DNA from 4 places in the Paenibacillus kandeliae genome. Region 2 is predicted to be linked to each of the others. Evidence: predicted binding sites of a transcription regulator. Region 2 holds the regulator's gene; each other region holds the start of a gene.
What was found. Region 2 encodes Rex, which represses fermentation and respiration genes when NADH is low (regulators of the CRP and FNR family bind a similar motif). Its sites were predicted from a motif close to TTGTGAAATATTTCACAA; they were not measured.

Region 1 (3,218 bases), on a different contig from region 2:
CATGGGACATTGCATTTACTGTATCATTAGTTGTAAGGGGATACAAACGATTTTGTATGAAAATGCGGCTATCGGCGAGTTTGTGAATCCCAATGTATGGTAGCGCGAGTGAACATAGTTGAACGGGCACAAAATGTAGGCTAGATCGCTAGTATGGCTATAGATGGAATGCGGATCGCGGTGTTTATGAACATGCAGATTGTATCTGCTTCGATCCAGCTGGTAACTACATGCTATGAAAATGTAGAACTATTGCAGCTTATTTTACACAGGCTTGGAATGAAAACGGCTTGCAGCCGCTAGGCATTTCCATCGATCATAGAATACAGAGAACGCAGATGAAGATACGCAGCAGAGAGGATGAATACGATGAACACACAGCGAAGTGACAGAAAAGCGATAACCGCAGGCATTATACTAGCTGGCGGACAATCCAGACGGATGGGGAGAGATAAGGCGCTACTGAATATAGGTGGCAAAACGGTCATCGAACGGGTAAAGGCGGCAGTGGAGCCATGTGTGGGTCAGCTCTGTCTGGCTTCCGCATCGGATCGAGGGTATGAATTTCTGCATTTGCCGATGGCGCCAGATGAGTTTCCGGGTCATGGTCCGTTGTCGGGTCTATACGCAGGCATGAATGCGATGGATGCGGAATGGTATGTGCTGAGTGCATGTGATCTGCCATTTGCCAGTACGAGTTTATTGGAGCATTTGCTGGATCAGGCGTATGATTACGATTTCCAGAAAGGGGATATTCCGCTTATGCAGGTGGTCATCCCATCCTATGATGATCGTATGCACCCGCTGTATGGAGTGTATCATCATAGTGTGCGTGCATCACTGGCGGAGGCGTTGCAGCAAAGACAATTCAAGGTGATGGATTGGGTAGATCAGCATAATTTGATGGAGGTGCCGCTGGAAGGTGTATTGAAACGGCTGCCGCCACAGCTACAGGAGAGCAACGATCTGACAGAATGGTGTCTGTACAATATGAATGATCCAGAAGCATATGAGCAAGCACGCCATCTGCATATTTTAAACAAGCCGTTCGACTCCTAAAGGCGAGTCGTAAGGGCTTTTGTTTGTGACATCATGACATCAGACACGATTTTGTCAGTTAATCTTTGGAAAATGATGACTATTGTATGAACGTATGTGTAAAACAAACATAAACTTTGTGATATCGGTTACAATATAGTCAAGTCCAAAACCAAATCCCTAAGAATTGCAACAGGTTACAGCCTGCCTGCCTAACCAACGGCATGGCGTAAAGGGAATAGTGCAATCATAGTTGAAATGACATCATATTTTAAGTGAAAAAAATCACAAGGAGTGTATTGACATGACGGTGAATGCAGAAGTGAAGACACATACAGATTGGTTATACAGCCGGGTCATGACGTATCGTTTATTGAGTGAAATGCTGCAACGCAAGCCTACCCTTTCCAAGCTGATCGAATGGCGGCGGGAAGCGGGACGGGTGTTACAGCTCTCTGCTCGTCCTCACACATTGCTGCTCACGCTTGACGATACACCCCTTGCCAATATCATTCAGGATGCGAATCAGCAGTGCTGTGTATATGAGCAGTTAATCGAGCAGCATGGATTACCGTTGGGAATTCGGGCAGCACAATATGTGCGTGCTGGTCAGGAACCGTGTGAATATGAAGCGATGCTGAACTCGGTATATTCCCGTGCAGGTATTACGTTTAAAAAGACTGCTCAGGAAACGGATGATCATATCGGCATTGAGCTGGAATTTATGTCGCTGCTGGCGGAACGATTGGCGGAGAGTGAAGGCAATACGCTGGAGCAGATCAATGTCATTCAAGCACAGCTGGACTTTATGGAGCATTATTTGCAGCCGTGGGTACCGGCGTTATGCCAGCAATTGCAACAACAGGCAACCCATTCGCTGTATGGACAATGGGCAGATATGGTGCTTGCTTATTTGGAGCAGGATCAGGAAGACCTGCGCCATTATGCTGCCGAATTGCGTTATGCTCAATAATTTGGCAAGGAATGGACGTACGGGCGCTTGATATCTCCCACAGCGCAGACTTTATACACTACGATGTAATATAGATTAAGTAATAGAAATATCACTGTATAAAATGTTATTTTTATACAATAAATAGCGGGAAAGCGGAGTCAAGCGAAGCTGAATTGTCCAATGGAGTAGTAAAGGGAGGTTGACCACCTTGAACGAGCACAAAGGCATGTTGCCAAAGATCGTCGTCCGATCGTGTGAAGTGGAGAGGGAATTTCCATCGTTGGACTGGGCTAGACAGTTTGCACGCAAGGAGCTGGTGCCGCATGAGATCAATTTTGTGGTTAGTGATATGCAGACCGGTGAGATCTTCATGGATGTACGCTTTCCCGCACGCACAACAATCCCCTGAGCCTTAGGCTTCAGGGGATTGTTGTATGTCGATATGATTGCCGATGCGGTACACATCTTCCATATCCAGTATACCGGCTCCGGGGTATAGTGCACAGGCACTTCCGCAAGCGGCACCCAATCGCAGCATAGCACGGGTAGAACCGCCACGACTGGCGGATACCAGCATGCCTGCCATCATCGCATCGCCGCTACCGAGCGCGCTGACGATGGACAGTTGCGGTACGGAAACCTCATAGAAATTGCCTGTCGAGCGTTCGGCGGCAATCGCGCCTTCGGCACCGAGCGAGATAACCGGCATTTCCACACCATAATCCATCATCGCGGTCAGCGCTTGACGCAAGCGCTTGGGACGATCTGCTGAATCAGGCGAGATGCCTGCCCACTGACATGCTTCCTGCTCATTGGGCTTGATCAGATACGGAGCTGCCTTGATGCCGTGCATCAGCGCTTCGCCACTCGTATCCAGCGCGGTCGCCGCGCCATGTCGCCTTGCAATCTCGATCAGCCGTCCGTATAGCGGAGGAGGGCAGCCATTGGGCATACTGCCGGAAAAGAGCACCCACTGCGAATGGGATGCCAGATTGGCAATCGCTTCTTCAACCCGATCCAGCTGTTGCACATTGACGCTGACCCCTTGCTCAATAAATTCGGTCTGTGTCTTCTGTTCCCGATCCAATACCGTAATGGCAAACCGGGTTTCGCCTTGGGCTTCGGTAAAGCGCGCCGGAATCTCTTCCTCCTGCAATAGCGAGATCAGTCGGTATCCGTTATGACCGGCTGCGAATCCGGCTGCTGTGACCGGCTCGCCGAACCG
Region 2 (3,218 bases):
TCCTTTCTGTATCGTTACGCTTTCGGTCAGCGTGTAAGCAAGCCTTCAAATGCCGATTGTGCTTCACGACGAATTTTCTCTTCGTCCAGTGTCAAGGATACGCCATCCTTGATCAGCTGTTTCCCATCAACCCATACATGCAGCACATCTTTGGCACATGCAGAATATACAGTATGAGAAATGAAATCAGTAAACGGCAGGAAATGTGGCTGATCGATATTGAGCGACGTAATATCCGCCTTCATGCCGACCTTGAATGTACCTGTATTGTTCAGGAATACCGATTGAGCACCATATTCCGTACCCATACGCAGCGCTTCCGATGCAGGTACAGCAGTTGGGTCGCCGGATACACCTTTGTGAATCAGTGCAGCCAGACGCATTTCCTCAAACATATCCAGATTGTTATTGCTGGCAGGACCATCTGTACCGAGAGATACGACCACGCCTGCTTTCAGCAGATCTGGTACACGTGCCACACCGCTAGCAAGCTTCAGGTTGCTACCCGGATTATGGGAAACCGTAACCTTGTGAGCCGCCAGTGTAGCAATCTCTTCATCATTCAGATGCACAGCATGTGCAAGTAGCGTTGGACGTGTGAACATGCCCAACTTTTCCAAATGAGCAACCGGACGCAAACCGTAATCACGTACGTTTTGCTCGACTTCGGCAATCGTTTCGGACATATGTGTATGCAGCGGCACATCCAGATCGTGTGCAGCTTGTACGAATTGTTCAATGTATGCAGGTGGGCAAGTGTACGGTGCATGCGGAGACATCATAGTGGTGATACGTCCGTCTGCTTTGCCGTGCCAATCACGTACGAATTGGATCGATTGGTTCAGCTTTTGCTTTTGCTCCTCTTCTGAACACAGACCGATAACGCCTCTCATCAGTACGGCTCTCATACCGGATTGCTCTACCACTTCCGCTACACGCTCGGAACGGTCGTACATATCGAGGAATGTGGTGGTGCCGCCTTTGAGCATTTCCAGTACCGACAATGCGGTTCCTGTGTATACATCATCGCTCGTAAATTTAGCTTCCATTGGCCACATTTTCTCTTGCAACCATACTTGCAGCGCCAGATCGTCGCCAAAGCCGCGCAGCAATGACATCGCCGCGTGACCGTGACTGTTCACCAGACCAGGAATGAAGAATTGGTGGCGTCCGTCTACAATGGCAACGTCATCGCCTACTTGCGGCTCCTCTTCACCAATATACGTAATCAGGTCATCCTCAACGACCATGTAGCCATGCAATACTGGCTTTTCGGCGTTGGGTACAGCGAAAATACCGTTTTTGATCATCCATTTACTCGGAGAGTTGTTCATTGACTTCTAATTCCTTTCCATCTTCAAGGTAGTATGCCAAACTGAGCAGATCAGTCGTAAAATCAGCTGTATGCACACGCACATGCGGTGGTGTTCTTAAAATAATCGGTGCAAAATTCAAAATCGCCTCAATGCCCGCTTCCACCAGCTGATCAGCAACACGCTGCGCTTCTGTATTCGGCACAGTAATGATACCTACGCGGATATTTTGTTCTTTTACCGCGTTCGATAACTCACTGATTGGCTGTACAGTCAACGTATTGATTTTGCTACCTACCTTAGGCTCGTAGGAATCGAATACAGCGATAATCTTCATCGTTTCCTGCAAATAGGCATTGTAGTTGGATAGAGCGTGTCCCAGATTACCAGCACCAATCAGTGCTACATTGATCTGCTGATCCAGCTTCAGAATATGACGAATCTTCTCAATCAGATACGATACATCATAACCGATACCCTTGCGTCCAAAATCGCCGAAGTAAGCAAGATCCTTGCGGATTTGCGCTGGATTCAGATCCAGCTTCTGCCCCAGCTCCTGCGAGGATACCGTTGGTACCTCGCGGGTATGCAGTTCATTCAGATATCTCAAATAGACAGGTAATCTTCGCACGACAGCTTCAGATATTTTTTCGGATTTCATGCTTGCTCCCCCTCTTGATTTGCAGCTTCCGCTTCCAGCGGCCGTTGTTCCAGCCATTCGGCGATACGGGGAATCATCTGCTGGGTTGGCATATGTTCCATTTTGGGACCAGGCAGCGAATAAAGAAAATGTCTGCCGTAATAAGCCTCAATCACCCGCGTATCATAAATCAGTACGATTCCTCGGTCATTTGCCGTACGGACGAGACGTCCAAAGCCCTGCTTAAACCGGATCACTGCCTGCGGCACGGATAATTTCATAAATGGGTTTTTCTTTTCTTTTTTCAAGCGTTCACTTTTGGCTTCTACGAGCGGATGATTCGGCGGCTGGAATGGCAACCGCACAATTGCCAGGCAGGTCAGCGCCTCGCCTGGAATATCGACACCTTCCCAGAAGCTGCTTGTTCCGAGCAATACGGAAGCAGGATGCTCCTGAAAACGACGTGTCAACTTGGTACGGCTGCCGCCATCCACGCCCTGACCGAATACGGCAATCTCACTTGTAGATAAATTCTCTTTCAATGGCTCATACACCTGCTTGAGCATCCGGTATGAGGTAAATAATACCAGCATCCGTCCTCGGGTCGCCCGCGCAGCGTCTGCCAACGAATCGGCAAGCATAGCTACAAAATTCTGATCGCCCACACTGCCCTTCAGACTTGGAAAATCGCGCGGAATCAATACTAGTGATTGCTCGCGATAATTAAATGGCGATTCCAACATCACCGTATTGAGCTTGTTGTTCTGCTCTGCTTCCTTCAATCCCAGTTGCTCGATCATATACTGGAACGTTTTATCAATCGAGAGCGTTGCCGATGTAAGAATGATGCTTTTCTTTTTATCAAAAAAGTGTTCTTTCAGCTGCTGACTCACATCGACCGGTACGGCATACATTTGCAGCGATTTGCTGCGGTAATTGCCATTGGCTTCGTACCAATATACCGTTTCTACACTATCCAGCTTGATAAAATGGCGCAAATCATCGCGTACCGCACCCAAATCCTTGAACAGCCCAGTTACATCGGTAACCAGCCCTTCGTTAACAAGCACATCATCGGATTCTTTGATTTTGCCCATCGTGTGCTCGCCCTGACGAACAATCTGACTGAGTGCAATATGAATGCGGTTCTCCAACTCGGTAATCTTTTCCCATTCTTCCGGCTTGTTCTGTGGAAGTAAACGCAGAGTAAACTGACCTGCTTCGCCTGGTGCAGCATCGCTGCGCTGTGGCAAAAGCGCAAACAG
Region 3 (3,218 bases), on a different contig from region 2:
AAATGTGAAAATTTGAACAAACTATGAACAATCCCCAAACCCCTTGCATTGTGACATTTATCACAATATAATAATCACATAAGGTGAAAACATTCACAACCAACGTTTTCAATTATACCCCATCTGGCAATACGATTTGAACGAAATCGGAATCTGAAACTGGCAACGTTTCTCCCGATTTCTCCATGTACCTTTCGGACAGCTTTCCGCAGACGGCTTTTCATCCAAACTCCCTCTGCATATTCAGATCGCTGTCCTCTCTTTTTACTATTGAATGTGAATGTATTCACTAAGTTGTCTCCGCCAGCGAACAGAAAGCTGAACGGAGCAGATGTCACTGACGGAATGGATAACTTAATTTGCACCACATACCAAATATAGAGTTACACACAGGAGGAAGAAACCATGAAAGTAGCAGTTATTGGATGTACTCACGCAGGAACCGCCGCTATCGTTAACACCGCCAAATTGTACCCTGATGCTCAGATTACCGTGTACGAACGCAATGACAATATCTCGTTCCTGTCTTGCGGTATCGCGTTATATGTCGGTGGTGTAGTTGAAGATGCAAACGGATTGTTCTACTCGTCCCCGCAGCAGCTGGATGAACTGGGTGTGACCACCAAAATGCTACATGAGGTCACTTCTGTCGACACCGATGCCAAAACATTGACTGCTCGCGATCTAACTACTGGCATGGAATTAACTGATACATTTGACAAACTGATCGTTACGACTGGCTCATGGCCGATCATCCCGAAATTCTCGGGAATCGAACTGGACAACATCGTACTGTCGAAAAACTTTAATCACTCCAATACAATTATTGAAAAAGCAAAATCCGCTAATCACATCGTCGTTGTCGGTGCTGGATACATCGGTGTCGAGCTGGTCGAAGCCTTCCAAATGAACGGCAAACAAGTGACGCTGATCGACGCCGAAGAACGTATTTTGAGCAAATATCTGGACCCTGAATTTACAGTACGTACCGAAGAAGTGCTGACACAGCAAGGTATCCAGCTGGCGCTGAACGAGAAAGTGGTACGCTTTGAAGGAGCCGACGGTAAAGTGAATACCGTGGTTACCGACAAAGGTACTCACACCGCCGATATGGTCATTCTTTGCATCGGCTTCCGTCCGCAAACCGAGCTGCTGGCAGGTCAGGTGGATATGCTGCCAAACGGTGCGATCATTGTTGATAAATATATGCAAACAAGCAAAAAAGACGTGTATGCCGCTGGTGACAGCTGTGCGATCTTCTACAATCCTACTCAGCAGCACGCTTATATCCCGCTGGCAACCAACGCGGTACGCATGGGTACACTAGTTGCCCGCAATCTGGTGAATCCAACGACTGAATACTTGGGTACACAAGGCACATCCGGTATCAAAATTTATGAAGAAAATATTGCTGCAACGGGTATGACCGAAGTCGCTGCCCGTCTTGCTGGTCTGGATGTAGAAACATCCACGATCCACGACAACTATCGTCCAGAATTCATGCCCACACATGAGAAAGTAACGCTGAAAGTCGTTTACGAAAAAGATAGCCGCCGCATTCTGGGCGCACAGATCATGTCGCACGCCGATCTGACCCAGTCGATCAATACGATCTCGGTCTTTATTCAAGCCCGTATGACAGTCGATCAGCTTGCCTTTGTTGATTTCTTCTTCCAACCACATTACAACAAACCGTGGAACTATCTGAACAGCGTAGGTCTGCAAGCACTGCCGCAGGTTGCGCAAAAAGAAGCCGTGACTATCTAATCCGAATGACTGCCTAGTAGACAAAGACTAGTAGACAAAAAGAATATCAACCGCCATCTCAGGATGGCGGTTTTTTTGCGTGTAGATTATTTGTCTTTCATGATGAATTTCATGGAATTCAGTAAAAACATCGCTCATCGTGACAAATGTTACTTTTTTCACAAAGTAAATTCATTAAAATTGAAATATGAAAATATCCGCTAAACGGATGACCATACATCAAAGGAGAGAAACCTTCATGGCTTACTACAAACCGCAGCAAATCGCGATGAATACAATCGAAACAGGTGTGACCAAAGCGCGTTCCAGCTGGACGCAGATGCTGGTGCTGGGCTTTCTAGCAGGTGCATTTATCGCGCTAGGCTTTCTGCTGGATATTCGGGTAATCGCCAGCATGCCGGAGGAATGGGGCAGCTTTGCCAATTTTGTGGGAGCATCCTTGTTCCCAGTCGGGCTGATTCTCGTACTGGTTGCTGGTGGCGAGCTGTTAACCGGCAATATGATGGCAGTCCCGCTCGCACGTATGGCACGCAAAATCTCAACATGGGAAGTCGCGCGTAATCTGGTAGCCATCACGATTGCCAATATGTTGGGCGCTTTGTTTGTTGCTTATTTCTTCGGTCATATCGTTGGCTTAACCGAAACGGGACCGTATCTGGCAAAAACAGTAGAAATGGCAGGGCATAAGCTGGAAGGCTCATTCTTGCAAATGTTTATTTCCGGTATTGGCTGTAACTGGCTGGTCGCGCTGGCAGTGTGGTTGTCCTATAGCGCTGATAATATTAGCGGCAAAGTGCTGGGCATCTGGTTCCCGACGATGGCATTTGTCGCCATTGGCTTCCAGCACGTTGTTGCCAATATGTTTCTTATTCCAGCAGCGATCTTCGCTGGTCATTATTCGTGGGGACAATATGCTATGAATTTTGTACCGGTATGGCTGGGCAATCTGACTGGTGGTGCTTTGTTTGTCGCCAGCGCGTATTTTATGGCATATATTCGTCGTAACCCAGCTGCTACTCCAGCGTCTGGTAGTCACTCTGGTCAGCAGCATGTAGAGCCGCAGCCAACGGTCACCGATGCAACGGGAACGGCTGCCGTGGCTATGCCGCTCCAGCACAGCGAGCAGGCGCATTGATTAGGAGTCAAGTTCGGCGCAGACAGTCACTTCGCTTTTTCTAGATAGATCATCGTGACGAGGGCAATGCGCATCAGCCGGAAATCTCATGCTGCTAAAGTGAGATTTCCGGCTTTTTGCTTGATATTTCACGCCTTTCTTCATAAATCAACGTACAATCCGGTTTTGAATGCTGAAATTGGTTTAAAAATGAAGGTACGGGTAATAATTAGATTAATGTAAAGCAGAACGATTCAAGAGGTGCAGGATGGAAAAATTAAATGAATGGATCGAAAAGCATAAAGATATGGAGTTAGTCGTGTCCGAGCTGCAACAG
Region 4 (3,218 bases), on a different contig from region 2:
AGTAAAGAACGATACGAACGCGATGATCATCATCGCAAAGACCATTGACGTATAACCGAACAGCTTTTTGCGTGAGAACACGCTGACGACTTCGGAGAAGATACCGAACGCCGGCAAGATAACGATATATACCTCAGGGTGACCCCACATCCATATCAAGTTGATATACATCATCGGGTTACCCCCACCGTCAAGGGTGAAGAAGTGTCCGCCCCCAAATCGGTCGAGGAACAGCAGTGCCAGAGTTACAGTCAGAATCGGGAATGCGAAGATAATGATAACGCAAGTTGCGAATACCGACCAAGTGAACATAGGCATTTTCATCATCGTCATGCCTGGTGCGCGCATTTTGATGATAGTAACCAAGAAGTTGATACCTGTTGCTAGGGAACCAATACCAGAGATCTGGATACCCCAGATGTAGAAGTTCTGACCCGGACCCGGGTTAAACTGTATTTCCGATAGTGGCGGATAACTGAGCCAACCTGCATCCGGCGAACCGCCGATAACGAAGGAAAGGTTGAACAGCATTGCGCCCAGGAAGAACAGCCAGAAGCTCAGGGAGTTCAAATAAGGGAACGCTACGTCGCGCGCACCGATTTGTAGCGGTACAACGACGTTAAACAAACCGAACATAAATGGCATCGCCATAAACAAGATCATAACTACGCCGTGCGTGGTGAAGACTTGGTTATAGTGCTCGGGATGCAAAAATTCAAAGTTCGGAATCGCCAACTGGGTACGCATCATCAGGGCATCAACGCCGCCGCGGAACATCATGATGATGGCAGCCAGAATGTACATGATACCGATCTTCTTATGGTCAACCGTAGTCAACCAGTTACGCCAGAGCCATTTCCACTTTTTGAAATAGGTCAATCCAGCAACGATGGCAATCGATACCAATCCAATGGATACGTCTGCACCGTAGATCAACGGGTCACCGGTGACGAAAAACTCGGATGCAAACTGTTTAATATTTTCGAGCATCGTGGAGCTCCTTTCACTGTCTTTATCTATACCGTGTCAGGCAGACACGGCATAATGTAGCATTGTATCAATGCCAAAACATCACTAAATCGACAGCGGATTACTTGGAATCCGTACCCAATCCATCATGTTCTTGATTAGATTGACTGTCTGTACCCATATCGCTTTGACCTTCTTTGCTCTCGCCTTCGCCGGTTTGAGTTTGAGGAGTCGTATGGGATGCACGATTGGTATCCGCTATGCCGCCTGGCAGGTATTTGCCCACCAATTGTTGGAACAAATTGTCCGGGAATGCCGAGAAGTATTGCTTATCGGACGTACCTGGAGTGGACAACGATTGGTACGTATCCATCGTCATTGGCTGGGATTCGGTTTTCACCTTGTTTACCCATGCCTGATAGTCAGCATCGCTTACTGCATTGACGTCAAATCTCATGTCGCCAAAGTGCTCGCCGCTGAAGTTCGCACCGGAACCGAAGTATGTTCCTGTATGATCTGCCTGCAAGTACAGGGTCATAGCCATACCGGACATTGTATAAATCTGACCACCCAGCTGCGGAATCCAGAAGGAGTTCATCGGAGCATCGGAAGTCAATTCAAAACGGATTGGCGTATCCTCAGGAATGGTCAGTGTGTTCACAGACGCGATTCCTTCGTCAGGATAGAAGAACGCCCATTTCCAGTCCATCGATACAGCTTGGATGGTTACGGGTTGCTTTTGTGACTGAATAGCCACGGAAGGTTCGAGCGCGTACGTATAACGTACAGTCACGATACCAATAATGGCGATTACGACAATCGGAATGCCCCACCAAATGGATTCGAGCAATGTGCTGTGGCTGAAATCCGGATCGTATTTCGCCTTTCTGCCCGGCTTGTCACGATATCTCCATACAATGATAAAGGTCAGTATGGTAGTTGGTACGATGACAATCGCGGTCAGAATCGTAGAAATGATAATGATATCCCGTTGTCCTTCTGCAATAGGGCCTTTCGGGTTGAGAACAGCATAGTTACTGGAGCCAGTAGCTAACGCCCACACCGTCAGGGCCAGCGACAGAACAGTTACAACCAGAAGAACCCATAACATAAGGCGCGAACCTGGTTTTTTGTTCATCTTGATCCCCTTTCTCACTTAACGCTCATGACGTTCATAATATTGAAACCACACATTCCTATGGTAACACTAAGTGTGCTTTTTGCGTATCCATAGAAGGTGTAAATTTCAGTTTTTTTTGGCTTGTTAACAAATCTGTCAATTTATTCGTAGCCAAAAGTGAATGATTTCACATTATTTAAAGATTAACATATTTTTACTTCAACAAAAAGCCCCTTTAAGAATAAATCTTAAAAGGGCCGTATTCATGTTGTTAATTGCATATCAAATGTCCGTTAACAACGAACAATGATTACTCGTCCTTGATGCCATCTTTGCCCTCATCGCTGCGGGCTTGCATCGATCCAAGCCATTTACCAATCGAATAAATGAACGCAAAAGCAGCCAGACAGCCGACCCCGATCATCAATCCCAGATTGTTATCGTTAAACGGCTGCAGATTGAACACAATTAGCAGGATACCGGCAGCACAGGCAATCCATGCCACGATGCTGAGCATACGGCTTAATCCATAGGTATTCTGCGCTGATGTTCTGCCGCGGGGACCTTTTGAGTTAGTAGCCATGGAATCCACTCCCTTTCTTCGTAGTCATATTGCTAGTATGTGTACCGGTGATCACTTGCATGCCTTCAATACTGGATCGCATCGGTATGCTATACTGCCTATTACCACAAAATAGGGTCTTTGATTCGCTCGTCCCATTTATATTTTGGAAATGGCGTCAATCAGCGCGTTTCCATCCAATTGTTGCGTACGACATTCTGGTACCAATAGTAGCTTTCTTTTGGCGTACGTACCTGCGTACGGAAATCGACGTGAATCAACCCGAAGCGCATCCGATACCCCTCTGCCCATTCAAAGTTATCCATCAGCGACCATGCCATATAGCCCTTGAGGTGAATGCCATCGTTGATCACTCGATGTACTTGAGCGATATGCTGCTGAAGATAATAGACACGGATAATATCATTGATTTTGCCATTGACTGGACATTCGTTCACACAGGCACCATTCTCGGTAATGTATATATCGTTGTTGCCGTATTTTTGTAAATAATGAATCACATCGTACAGACCGGTAGCGTCGATAGGCCAGCCGATATCTGTTTTG

Region 1: the regulator Rex is predicted to act here: its motif matches at 1,312-1,329, upstream of ABXR35_RS19770 (TorD/DmsD family molecular chaperone).
Region 3: the regulator Rex is predicted to act here: its motif matches at 1,914-1,931, upstream of ABXR35_RS19710 (formate/nitrite transporter family protein).
Region 4: the regulator Rex is predicted to act here: its motif matches at 2,265-2,282, upstream of qoxA (cytochrome aa3 quinol oxidase subunit II).

Annotation. Positions count from the first base shown of each region.
Region 1 covers NZ_JBFDUZ010000004.1:301,864-305,081, forward strand. The annotation lists gene mobA (molybdenum cofactor guanylyltransferase) at 370-1,059, shown strand; gene ABXR35_RS19770 (TorD/DmsD family molecular chaperone) at 1,343-2,011, shown strand; gene ABXR35_RS19775 (hypothetical protein) at 2,193-2,402, shown strand; gene ABXR35_RS19780 (1-phosphofructokinase family hexose kinase) at 2,406-3,218, opposite strand, start outside.
Region 2 covers NZ_JBFDUZ010000001.1:2,451,315-2,454,532, forward strand. The annotation lists gene ABXR35_RS10415 (amidohydrolase) at 27-1,334, opposite strand; gene ABXR35_RS10420 (redox-sensing transcriptional repressor Rex) at 1,315-1,974, opposite strand; gene dinG (ATP-dependent DNA helicase DinG) at 1,971-3,218, opposite strand, start outside.
Region 3 covers NZ_JBFDUZ010000004.1:288,620-291,837, forward strand. The annotation lists gene ABXR35_RS19705 (FAD-dependent oxidoreductase) at 406-1,767, shown strand; gene ABXR35_RS19710 (formate/nitrite transporter family protein) at 2,006-2,902, shown strand; gene ABXR35_RS19715 (sensor histidine kinase) at 3,150-3,218, shown strand, end outside.
Region 4 covers NZ_JBFDUZ010000006.1:98,160-101,377, forward strand. The annotation lists gene ABXR35_RS21995 (cbb3-type cytochrome c oxidase subunit I) at 1-990, opposite strand, end outside; gene qoxA (cytochrome aa3 quinol oxidase subunit II) at 1,091-2,107, opposite strand; gene ABXR35_RS22005 (hypothetical protein) at 2,400-2,672, opposite strand; gene ABXR35_RS22010 (GH1 family beta-glucosidase) at 2,834-3,218, opposite strand, start outside.